Regions from separate parts of the Methylotuvimicrobium sp. KM1 genome, predicted to be linked through region 2. Evidence: predicted binding sites of a transcription regulator. Region 2 holds the regulator's gene; the other holds the start of a gene.

What was found. Region 2 encodes HrcA, which represses chaperone genes, less so after heat shock. Its sites were predicted from a motif close to TNTTAGCACTCNNNNNNNNNGAGTGCTAANA; they were not measured.
Region 1: a site for HrcA is predicted at 2,050-2,080, ahead of moaCB (bifunctional molybdenum cofactor biosynthesis protein MoaC/MoaB). Genes of this name have one in related genera too.

The regions. Positions count from the first base shown of each region.
Region 1 covers NZ_CP173170.1:4,013,204-4,019,267, forward strand. Annotated here, with positions in the region: gene glp (gephyrin-like molybdotransferase Glp) at 1-21, opposite strand, end outside; gene ACINK7_RS17235 (hypothetical protein) at 847-1,095, opposite strand; gene moaCB (bifunctional molybdenum cofactor biosynthesis protein MoaC/MoaB) at 1,092-2,024, opposite strand; gene ACINK7_RS17245 (molybdenum cofactor biosynthesis protein MoaE) at 2,133-2,564, opposite strand; gene moeB (molybdopterin-synthase adenylyltransferase MoeB) at 2,569-3,699, opposite strand; gene ACINK7_RS17255 (MoaD/ThiS family protein) at 3,716-3,949, opposite strand; gene ACINK7_RS17260 (hypothetical protein) at 3,994-4,173, opposite strand; gene moaA (GTP 3',8-cyclase MoaA) at 4,170-5,204, opposite strand; gene ACINK7_RS17270 (molybdopterin-dependent oxidoreductase) at 5,755-6,064, opposite strand, start outside.
Region 2 covers NZ_CP173170.1:2,684,619-2,690,682, reverse strand. Annotated here, with positions in the region: gene ACINK7_RS11515 (agmatine/peptidylarginine deiminase) at 1-557, opposite strand, end outside; gene recN (DNA repair protein RecN) at 575-2,266, opposite strand; gene ACINK7_RS11505 (NAD(+) kinase) at 2,276-3,157, opposite strand; gene hrcA (heat-inducible transcriptional repressor HrcA) at 3,374-4,417, shown strand; gene grpE (nucleotide exchange factor GrpE) at 4,488-5,135, shown strand; gene dnaK (molecular chaperone DnaK) at 5,205-6,064, shown strand, end outside.

The sequences.
Region 1 (6,064 bases), 1.3 Mb from region 2:
GCTATCTATCTTATTAGGCATAACACCCCGAAACTATGATGTTTTTTCACTGTTGCCGATACACTTCTGATTTGTTTCATATTGCTGATATGATTTATCATATTACTTTTTGCTAAAGTTACTACCATAGCCTGAAAAGAATAGATAAATGACCTCGATGGCGTTGATTAAGCCAACGTCCACCCAAAACTTCAACACTCTGCTTACGTTGGTTATTGTTAATAGTTTGTGTTTTTTTTAAATCGCAATACAAGTGTGTTGTCTTACTACTGATTAATTTTCTGCAATTTTCTATTGACGCATGTTAAAAAGACCCTCATCACCTTTTCGCTACTTAACAAAAGAGTCGAAATTAACGTACTTCTTTTGGAGGTAAGAAAACGCCTGGGCAACAAGCACCCAAAACCAATACACGCGCATCAAATGTATTGGTATTATTGATGATGAAGGTCTGTAAGCTGTTTACACTATTTAATAGCATTTATTTCAACAAACAGGATGGACGGTTAGCTCCACCAGTGTAACCATTAGCAATCAATTACAGCCATCACCGCTTGAGGGGGCTAAGTTTATATGACCGGTAAATATTGCCAGTTGCATAGTTGCTGATGGAGCTAACCGTCACCCCTGTTTAACGTAATTTTTTTCAAAGCAGGTTCTTGTTATATCAATTCAATTGATGTGCCCAAAAGGCACAAAAAATCGACAATCTATTTATACCGCCGAAGCCACAGCGAATGCAGTTGATCTCCTTCGGAACCTAAGTTTTATATTTCTTAGGCACAACCGAATCCAGCTCTTCAGGAACAATCGCACCATTGCTGATTCGGTAAGCAGAATGGGGCACTATTTTTTCTCCAACCGGAAAACCTGCGCTGCTTTCTCTGGCAAAAGGTAGCACGACGGTTTTTCGACATCCTCCCAGGAGACAGCAAAGCCATCCAAAGCACTGTTTTTATAACGGGGTGAAGAGATTATTGCTAGCGTCCTTTCGGCAAGAACATTGTCAAGGGATTCAGATGTTGAAATAACGCCTGCTTTTCTATCAGGTATATTTTCCTTCATTATTTCAATAGCTTGATTTATGGATATCACTTTTTTACCCAGCGTTTTTCTTCATCATGTCCGCCACCCCACAGCATAGGGAAAGCATGCAAAAGTCCAGGGAAAAGTGCTTCCAAACTTTCCTGCGCACCTTTGGAACTTCCTGGTAAATTAATGATTAATGTTTTGTCGCATATGCCAGCCAGTTCGCGTGACAACATTGCATAAGGTGTGCGTTCTTTACCATGGCGGCGTATAGTCTCAGCCAGACCGGGTGCTTCTTTTTCGATGACTTTGGCCGTTGCTTCCGGAGTTATGTCTCTAGGGCCAAAACCCGTTCCACCGGTTGTAATAACCAGATCAAAATGTTCATCTACTAGTTGCCGCAAGCGATTTGATATTTGGTCTGAATCATCGGGTAAAATTTCATAGACCGTAACCGATAGGTCTTTATCTTCCAAAAATATTTTGATGATTTTTCCGGATGTATCTTCGCGGTTTCCGGCATATGTTGAATCAGAAATAACAAGAACAGCCGATTTTAATGGTTCGGCAAAATATTCTTTAAAACTGCTTTTGCCTCCCTTTTTCTTAACCAGTTTTACATCGGAAAAAGAGATGTTTTCATCTAACGGTTTAAGCATATCATAGACGTTTAACAGCGCGCCCGTAACTGCAGCCATAGCTTCCATTTCAACACCGGTTTTCCAGATTGCTTTTACTTCCGCTGAAATTTTTATGGTGTCTTTGCCGATATCAAAACTTATACCCACCCAATCCAAAGGAAGAGTATGACAAAACACAATCCAGGCAGCAGCATTTTTCGCAGCGGTTATGCCTGCTGCCCGTGCAACCTGTAAAACATCTCCTTTGGGAACAGTTTTTTCAGTCACCCGTTTTATTGTTTCCGAATTAGCCGTTAAAATTCCTTCGGCTTTCGCATATCTTAATGTGCTGAATTTTGGACTAATATCGATCATTTTGTATTTTTAAACTATTATTTTGTTTTTGCATTTAATTGAATAAATTACCAGAAAAATTACATTTTCAACTGACCTTGCATTTTCCGATAAAAATGTTCTTAAAAGTTATTCCTGAACCCAGTGCACAGATTTATCTTCCATGATTTCTTTTTTCCAGATGGGAACTTTGTGTTTAATACCTTCAACAATCTGTTTCATCGCTTTAATACTTTCTTTACGATGCCCGGAAGAGCAAAAAACAAAAAGAGATAATTCTCCGGTTTTTACCAATCCGGTACTATGGTATATGTGCAGACAATTTAACGGCCATTGTTCAAAAGCTTCTTCACGAATTTTTGAAAACGCCTGGTTGGCCATGTCTTCATAAGCCGAGTATTCAATCCCGGCCACATGTTTCCCCACTTTTTCATCAGCACGTACCTGACCGAGAAAAATAGAATGGGCGCCTATATCATGTTTAGAGCTATGTTTTGCTATCTGCTCACCGATAAAAACCGGATCGATAGCTCCCTGGATAAAATAATTTCTGGCGTTCATGGTTCTATTTTTTTTCCTCTTTCAACCAGGCTACCAAACCGCCTGTAAGATTAAATACATTTTTAAGTGTTTGATGATTTGGCAGCATTCTAATTGCCCGGATGCTGTTGATTCCGTGGTCACAATAAAAAACAACCTGGCAATCGTTTTTCAATATGTTATGAATATTAGCCTGCAAATTATTTAGCGGGATGCGAATAGCATTCGGCAATTCCTCTTGGAATTCGGGTATCGAACGAACATCAATCAATTGTATTTTTTCGTTGTTTTGTAATTTTTTGTGCAGATCAACAGCGCTGATTTCATTTATTTTTTGCTGACTTGAACTGCAAAAACTTTCATAATCAAATGACTCAAAATCCGGGGCATTTTGCAAAGCCTGCTGCACAGCCTGTTCGTTTCGTTGAATGGAAAACAGCATTGTTTGATTGCTCAATGCATCGAACATCAAAACTTTTCCTGATAAAACTTCGCCTACTCCGCAGATCATTTTTATAACTTCGTTTGCCTGCAAATTACCGATAATTCCCGGAAGAACGCCAATGACACCATTTTGCGAACAATCTGGTGCTGTTTCGGGTGCCGGGGGGTTGGGAAACAGGCAGCGATAAGTTGGGCATTTATTGCCTTGATTATCTGTAAAATTTAATACACTCAACTGTCCCTGAAAGCGGTCTATTGATCCTGAAACAAAAGGTTTATCCAGGTAAACACAAAAATCGTTAATCAAATAACGGGTTGGAAAGTTGTCTGTAGCATCAACAACGACATCATATTGGGAAATCAAATCGACAGCATTTTCCGGAGACAATCTTTGAGTGTATGCCTTTAAAACAATATTGGGATTGAGATCCTTTAAACGATTTACTGCGGCTTCGGCTTTGAATTCTCCAACCTGTGAAAAGCCATACAACACCTGGCGATGCAAATTAGAAACCGCAACTTTATCGGGATCTACAATACCAACCCTGCCGACACCGGCTCCAGATAGATACATTAAAGTAGGGCAGCCCAATCCGCCTGCACCGATGACCAGTACTTTTGCTTTTTTTAAAGCCTGTTGTCCTGTTTTGCCAATCTGAGGTAAAATCAAGTGGCGGTGATAATACTGAATTTCCTCTTTATTTAGGTTCATGGTTGCCTTTAAAAAATCAGCCCCCAGCAAAGGGGGGCATAACTGCGACCGAATCGTTATCAAAAAGAAGGTAATTGTCTTCAACCATTTGCTGATTTACAGCCATTCTATACGTATAGTCTTTTAAATTCGGATAATTTGTGATTAACTTGCTTTTCAAGTCAGTCATATTGCCTGTGTCTTGAATCGTCAACATGTTTTTCCCCACCACATCACTCAGAACACCAAAAAAAATCACATTAACCTGCATAGTTTTTCCTTACGTTTTAATGGAAACGGGTTATGTTTCTCTGTTTAAATAAAATTTATAGCTTTTACTCTTATATCAATCCGGCTACCAGTGCGATCGTCAGGTGTGGCAAAAGAAATGAAACCAACAGCAAGCGCAACTGCCAGCGGTAATAGTGTTCTCAAGTCACCAATGGAGCCAGACCATTCCGAAAATAAAAATCTATTTTTAAGTTTTTCCATCATCCACCTATCTGTGCCATTGAAAGATGATTTTTTGAAAAATGAATTATTTGCTGCGTACGCTGTTCCGATTCAAATCCGTCTTTTGCCCTTTTGGACACGGCATCTCTAATTGCCGTTTTTATTTCCTGATCACTTTTTCCTGAGCGCAGCATGTCTTTTAAATTTACGTCGCCATGATCATAGAGACAGGTTTTGAATGTGCCGTCGGGAGTGAGCCTTAAACGGCTGCATGTTGAACAGAATGTTCTGGAATGACCGGCGATGATGCCGACTTTTCCCCTAAATCCAGGGATTTCAAAAATCCGGGCAGTTGAACACATTTTAAGATGTTCGATCATTTCAGGAAAAGAATTCTGCAAAGTTTTGATAATTTCTTCTGCAGAAAGTGTATCGTTTGAAAAGTGCCCGCCGTTAAAAGGCATTTGTTCAATAAAGCGGACTTCAACTTTATTACTTTTGGCCAACATAGCAAAGTCAACAATTTCATTGTCATTGACGCCTTTGAGAACCACCATGTTCAATTTAACGTTCAGATCCGTTAGCAGAATTTTATCAATGCTATTCCACACCCGTTCAAAATCATCACGTCGGGTAATTTTATAAAAAACGTCTCGCTTTAACGAATCAAGACTGATGTTAATACTGCCTGATTTTATTTTTTGAAACAATGGAATAGTATCTTCTAAAAAATAGGCATTCGTTGTTAAATTGATTGTTTCCAGTTTTTCATATTGATTTATTCTGATTAAAAAATCAGGCAGGCCTTTACGCACAAAAGGCTCACCACCGGTAATGCGCACTTTGGTTACACCTAAATCCAAAAATAGTCCAAGCAGGTGTTCCATTTCCTGAAAACGCAGAATATCATCACGTGCTTTAAGATCAATTCCCTCCTTTGGCATACAATAAGTACAACGGAAATTGCAACGGTCGGTAACAGCAAGCCGCAGATAATTTAAATGACGCCCCTGGGAATCAATCAGAAGGGAAGCTGTTGAATTTTTTTGGTGTGTAGTATGTAAATAATCCACGCTTATTTTACTCCTTTTCAAGTTCGAGAAGCTTTGCTGTTTCTTGCAAAACCCTATCGAGGCCATGAACCCAACAATCATATTTAAATCGTCTGCAAGCTCGAAGTTAATTTAAATAGTGCGCTAAGATATACAAAACGTTTTTACTGATTTTTTATTTAATAAGGACAAAAAAATCATTAGCATATGCTGTATTTCTTTTTATTAAGATTTTGGCTCTTTGAGTTTTACACAATTTCCGTGACCGTATTTTATAAGCAGCCGAAAAGGCTGATTTATACGAGTGTAGTCGGATCAATTACTGAACGAACTTCCACGCACGAGCTCATGTTTATGTTTACAATTAAGGACGAGCAATCATTCCGCGCAAACTTTGGAAGAGTTGACGCTTTTACAGCCTATCGACTCGATGATTTTCATGACAGGTATAACGATTTAGAATGTTTGTGGTAAGGAGTCTATCGATTTAAAATCGATAGACTCCTTACCTGATCTAAGCTCTATTTCAAACTACTATTAAGCCTGATTGCCATGTGCGCACCACAAAGGTTTAAGCCGAATAACTTGTTCCTTCGGTTCCATCCTCCACTTTATAGACCTTGCAAGCCAACCCTCTGAGTTGGAAGTTGCCTTGTTCCTTATCACAGTATTCGTCAGAGTCATGAAGTATGACCGCATCCGCCGATTTCCAGAGACTCGATAACGCCGCACCAGGTTCTTCACTTCCTGTTGTTTCCGGGTACCACCAGCCATGAGGAACCCTGACTACGTTAGGATGTGTGTCATTACTGAGCCACGACCTGAGTTTGATTCTTTTTCCGCTAGTTGATTCCACCCATGCCCAATCCCCATCCGACAGG
Region 2 (6,064 bases):
CCGAAATGCTTTTGTAATTGCGCCTCGATTTGCTCCCTGCTCAAATCCGGATTTCGGTTCGGATTGAGCAGGCATTGTTTGGTCGTCAATATCGTGCCTTTGCCGTCGCTTTCGACGCTGCCGCCTTCGAGTACCATATCGATATCGAGATGCGGGTTGTTTGCGAACGGAGCGTTTTTCAGCATATTCCAATTCAAAGCGTTGTCAGCCGCGTACTCGTATTTTCCGCCCCAGCCGTTGAAACGGAAATTCAGTAACAGCGGCTTGCCGTCTTTTTCGACGGTCAGAAATGCGGTGTCTCGAACCCAAATGTCGTTGTACTCGGCGTGTATGAAGCGAATCGCGGATTTGCCGTTTTGTAATAGCGTTTCAATGAGCTGCTGGTGGGCCGCATTCTTGCACACGATGATCAACGATTCATAACGACTGATCGTTTCCGCGATGAAGCGATAGCTTTGTTCGACGTCGTTGAGATTCGCTCCGAAATCGCCGGCTTGATCGGGCCATGCAATCAGTACGGCGGATTGTTTTTCCCATTCTGCTGGAAAACGGATCATTCTTTGTTTTTCCTATGTTATGAAACCGACGAAGTGTCGGTGATCGATTGAAAAAGCATTTCTCGGGCATGGGCCAAGGTGTTCTCGGTAATGTTAACGCCGCCGAGCATGCGAGCGATTTCTTCGACGCGTTCTTCGGTGTTGAGCGGCCTGACATTGGATGTCGTGATATCGCTTCGGTTATTTTTAGACACATACAAATGATGATGGGCTTGCGATGCGACTTGTGGCAGATGTGTAACGCACATAACTTGTCGATTGAGGCTCAAGGCGCGTAGCTTTTGTCCGACAATTTCGGCAATGCTGCCGCCGATTCCGGAGTCGACTTCGTCGAAGATCATCGTCGGCGTGGTTTTGTCGTGACTAGTCGTGACTTGAATCGCTAAACTAATGCGCGATAACTCTCCGCCGGAGGCAACTTTAGCCAGCGGTTTGGCCGGAAGCCCCGGGTTGGCGCTCACTAGAAATTCCACTTTATCTTGTCCATCGGTGCGCGGGAGCGAGCTATTTAGCGGCGAAATTTTCACGATAAATTCGCCTTGAGGCATGCCGAGTTCTTTGATCATCGCCGAAATTCGGGTTTGCAACTGCTGGCCGCCTTGTTGGCGTTGTCGTGTCAATTGATCTGCTATTTCACCGTATTTAGCGAGCAGTTTTTCAACTTTATCGGTCAAGCTATCGATTCGTTCGCCGCTGTGTGTCAGGTTGTTGAGTTCTTGTTCGAGATTGGTAGCTAGCTCAGGCAATTCTTCCGGCTGAACATGATGCTTACGGCAGAGACTTTGAATCATGCCGATTTGATTTTCCAGCACTTCCAGTCTTAACGGGTCGGCTTCTAGGTTGTCCAAATAACGACGCAATTGGTGAGCGGCTTCTTCAATCTGAATTTGTGCTTCGTTTAAAATGCCGTTGATAGATTCGATGTCCGGCGCAAAACGCGTTAAATCATTCAAAGCATGAGTCGATTGCAGCAGCAGACGATTGAGCGATTGTTCGTCGTTTTCATAGAGCAAATCGAGTTGCCGATGTCCGGTCGATAGAATCTCTTCCAAATGCGCTAGTTTACTGTGTTCATCCACAATTTCGGCATAATTGAATTTGTTCAAGTCGAGTTGTTGTAATTCGTCGAGTTGGTAACGTAATAATTCCTCGCGCTCGATACTATCGACACTGGCTTTTTTCAGGGCTTGTAACTCCCGATTGCTTTGCTGCCACTGTTGGAAACAGGCATTGACTTGCTCCAATAGGGCTTGATTGCCGGCAAACACATCCAACAATCGGCGTTGCTCTTCGCTATGGAGTAAAGTCAAATGTGCATGCTGTCCGTGTATTTCAACTAGCTTTTCGCTCAGTTCTTGTAAAGTTTGTAATGTAACCGGGCGATTGTTGATATAGGCTTTTGATCGACCGTCATGGTTGATAACTCGTCTAATCAGGCAGTGTTGCTCATCATCCAGTTCGTTTTCTTCAAGCCATGTTTTCGCCTTAGGAGCATCGGATAAATCGAATTCTAAATTGATTTCAGCACGTTTGCTGTTCGGTCGAATATAGCCGGAATCGGCTCGATCGCCGAGTGCTAAACCCAGTGCGGTCAATAAAATCGATTTTCCGGCGCCGGTTTCGCCTGTCAAAACCGACATTCCGCCGTTCATATCCAAGTCTAATGTTTTGACGACAGCTAGGTCGTTAATGGAAAGATTTAATAGCATGAGAATGAGTTAAGGATAACCGCCGCTCCAGTTGAGTTTTTTTCTGAGGATTTCAAAAAAATCGTGTCCTTCGGGATGGAGAATTCTAATCGGTTTCGGGTCTTTTTTTATCAAAATTTTATCACTGATCAATACTTCGGGTATTTCGAGATGATCGCAGGTGACTAAGGCATTGATTTGTTTAGTTTGACAGAAGCTGATTTCGATTTCGGCCGAATCGTCAATGACGATTGGGCGATTCGATAGCGTATGAGGATTAAGCGGTACCAAAACCAAGGCATTCAGAGAGGGGTGCAAAATCGGGCCGCCCGCCGACAACGAATAAGCGGTCGAACCGGTCGGAGTCGAGACGATCATGCCGTCTGAACGCTGAGAGTTTAGATAGACGCCATTAATGTGCGTGACGATTTCTATCATGCTGGGTGTTACCCATCGATGTACGACGACTTCGTTAACGGCAGTCTGCTCGTTAAAGACGCGGTGGTCGCGTATGATTTTGGTCCTTAATAAGTAACGCCTTTCCTCGCTATAATGGCCTGTTAAAATGTTATTGAGCTTAGGCAATAGTTCATAGGGCGAAATGTCGACCAAAAACCCGAGGCGTCCCAAATTGATCCCGACTAGTGGAATGTCGTATTGGGCGATTGCACGCGCGGCAGATAAAAACGTACCGTCGCCACCAGCGGCGATAATCAGGTCGCAGCGCTGTCCAATAGTCTCGATGGCCGAGCTTTCAACGCCGGATTCCGTTATAAATTTAGCACTCAAGCGGTCTATTATGACGGTATAGTCATGCTGTTTAAGATAACGGTAAAGAATCGCTAAAGTTTCGGCAATTCCGGGGTCGCTGGCTTTACCGATAATGCCGATGGTTTTGAATGAGCTGTGCATTGTCGTTAATTTAAGAAAGGATTTGATCGAATTATACTCAATAAGTCAAGGGATAAGGGGAAAGATGAAAGATGAAAAGTTAAAGGTTAAAGGTTAAAGGGGGATGAGGGCTGTGATGGAGTTGTATTTGCTAGTATTGACAAGCAGGGGGTGAACTGCTAATTTGCGCCGCTGGCACTCGATGAGGTAGAGTGCTAATAAGCTAGAGGGTTTAATGTGAATAATAATCAGGTGTTGAACGAAAGATCGCTGCAATTATTGAAAGCATTGGTTGAACGTTATATCCAAGACGGACAACCGGTAGGTTCGCGTGCCTTATCTAAGGATACCGAATTAAAATTGAGTCCTGCAACGATTCGTAATGTCATGGCCGATCTGGAAGACATGGGATTGATTCGTTCTCCGCACACTAGTGCAGGCCGGGTGCCGACCGTGAGTGGCTATCGTTTGTTTATCGATTCGTTGCTCACGGTAAAGCCTCTGAACTCGGAAGAACTTAAACTCTTGCGCAAAAATTTAATTGCTAAAGATAACGTTAATGATGTCATCGGGGTGGCATCGAGAATATTATCCGACGTCACGCGGATGGCCGGTGTCGTGACATTGCCCAAGCGCGAACTGGTCAGTTTACGCCATATCGAGTTTTTGCCGTTATCCAACACCCGCGTATTGGTCATTTTCGTGACTAATGAACAGGAAGTGCATAATAAAATCCTCCATACCTCAAAACAATTTACGCCTGCACAATTGCAGCAAGCGGCCAATTATTTAAATTCCGTCTATTCCGGATTGAGCCTGGCAGCAGTCAGAAAGGCCGTGCTGAAAGAGCTCAAAGACGCCCAAGAACAAATGAACCGGGAAATGTTAGACGCGGTACAAATGGCTAAGTTGGCACTCGATCCCGAAAAGTCGGATGAAGATTATGTGTTAAGCGGCGAGACGAATCTAATGGGTTTTTCCGAATTATCGGACATGGAGAGGCTCAAGGAGCTATTCGATGCTTTCAGTCAAAAGCGAGGTGTTATTCATTTACTCGATCAATGCTTAAATGCCGAAGGCGTACAAATTTTTATCGGTGAGGAATCCGGTTATCACGCATTCGAACAATGCAGTCTGGTCACCGCACCATACTCGATTAACGAACAAGTGGTCGGTGTTTTAGGCGTAATAGGCCCCACGCGAATGGCTTATGAAAGAGTGATTCCTTTTGTCGATGTAACGGCAAAATTATTAGGCGCGGCCTTGAATCCCAAAACATAAGCCCCACATTTCTTGAAATAGAGTTCTCCCGCGGATGCGGACCGTTTTTTATTTAAACCGGAGTTTAATAATGAGTAACGAGCAGGAGTTGCCGGAAAAGGCAGCGGACGAGCAAGCCGAAACTATTTTGGAGCAAGGCGCCGATGCGCAGGTTGATAACAATATAGACGAAAACAGTCAGCCGCAGGCGGCCCAAAAGGTTAATGTCGAAGAGTTATCTCAAAAGCTTGAAGCAGCCGAACAAAAGGCTACAGAAAATTGGGATAAAGTATTGCGCATACAAGCGGAAATGGAAAACCTGAAAAGAAGAACCCAAAAGGATTTGGAAAACGCCCATAAGTTTGCATTGGAAAATTTTGCCAAAGAATTATTGACTGTTGTCGATAGTTTGGAGCTTGGTTTGCAAGCCGCTATCGGTGATAGCCCCGAAGTGCAAAAGTTTCGAGAAGGCAGCGAATTGACATTGAAACAATTCGAAGCCGTTTTTTCTAAATTCAATATAGAAGTGGTTAATCCGCTAGGACAACCGTTTGATCCTGAGTTGCATCAGGCGATGGCCATGCAACCATCTGTCGATGCCGAACCGAACTCGGTCATTAATGTATTTCAGAAAGGCTATGTATTGAATGGGCGGCTGTTGCGTCCGGCAATGGTTGTTGTCGCCAAAGCCGAGGACAATCCTCCGCAAGAATCACCAAAAATCGATGAGCAGGCTTGAACAGATTAAAACAGCCCCCATATCGTAATCAACTAATTTTTAAATACACTCTCAAGTCTGGAGCAATCAATGGCTAAAATAATCGGAATAGATTTAGGAACCACCAATTCTTGCGTGGCTGTGCTCGAAAACGGCACCGCACGCGTCATCGAAAATAGCGAAGGCGCCAGAACCACGCCTTCAGTCATCGCATTCACCAAAGATGACGAGGTGCTCGTCGGACAATCGGCCAAGCGTCAGGCGGTAACCAATCCCGAAAACACCTTATTTGCTATCAAGCGTTTAATCGGCCGCCGTTTCAAAGACGATGTCGTGCAAAAAGATATCAAAATGGTGCCTTACAAAATCGTACCGGCCGATAATGGTGACGCTTGGGTTGAATGTCACGGTAAAAAAATGGCCGCGCCCGAAGTGTCGGCTCGGGTCTTGATGAAGCTGAAAAAAGACGCCGAAGCCTACCTAGGCGAAGAAGTCAAAGAAGCGGTCATTACCGTACCGGCTTATTTTAACGATTCTCAACGTCAGGCAACTAAAGACGCGGGCCGCATTGCGGGTCTCGACGTCAAACGCATTATCAACGAACCGACCGCAGCGGCACTGGCATTCGGGATGGACAAGCCGAAAGGCGATATGAAAATTGCCGTGTACGACTTAGGCGGCGGTACATTCGATATTTCAATCATTGAAATCGCCGAGATCGAAGGAGAGCATCAGTTCGAAGTCTTGTCGACCAATGGCGATACCTTCCTCGGCGGTGAAGACTTCGACCTCAGAATTATCGATTTTCTGGCCGACGAATTCAAACGCGACAACGGTATCGATTTGCACAGCGATCCATTAGCGCTGCAACGACTCAAAGAAGCCGCTGAAAAAGCCAAAATCGAATTGTCGTCTTCGCAACAAACCGATATCAATCTGCCTTATGTCAC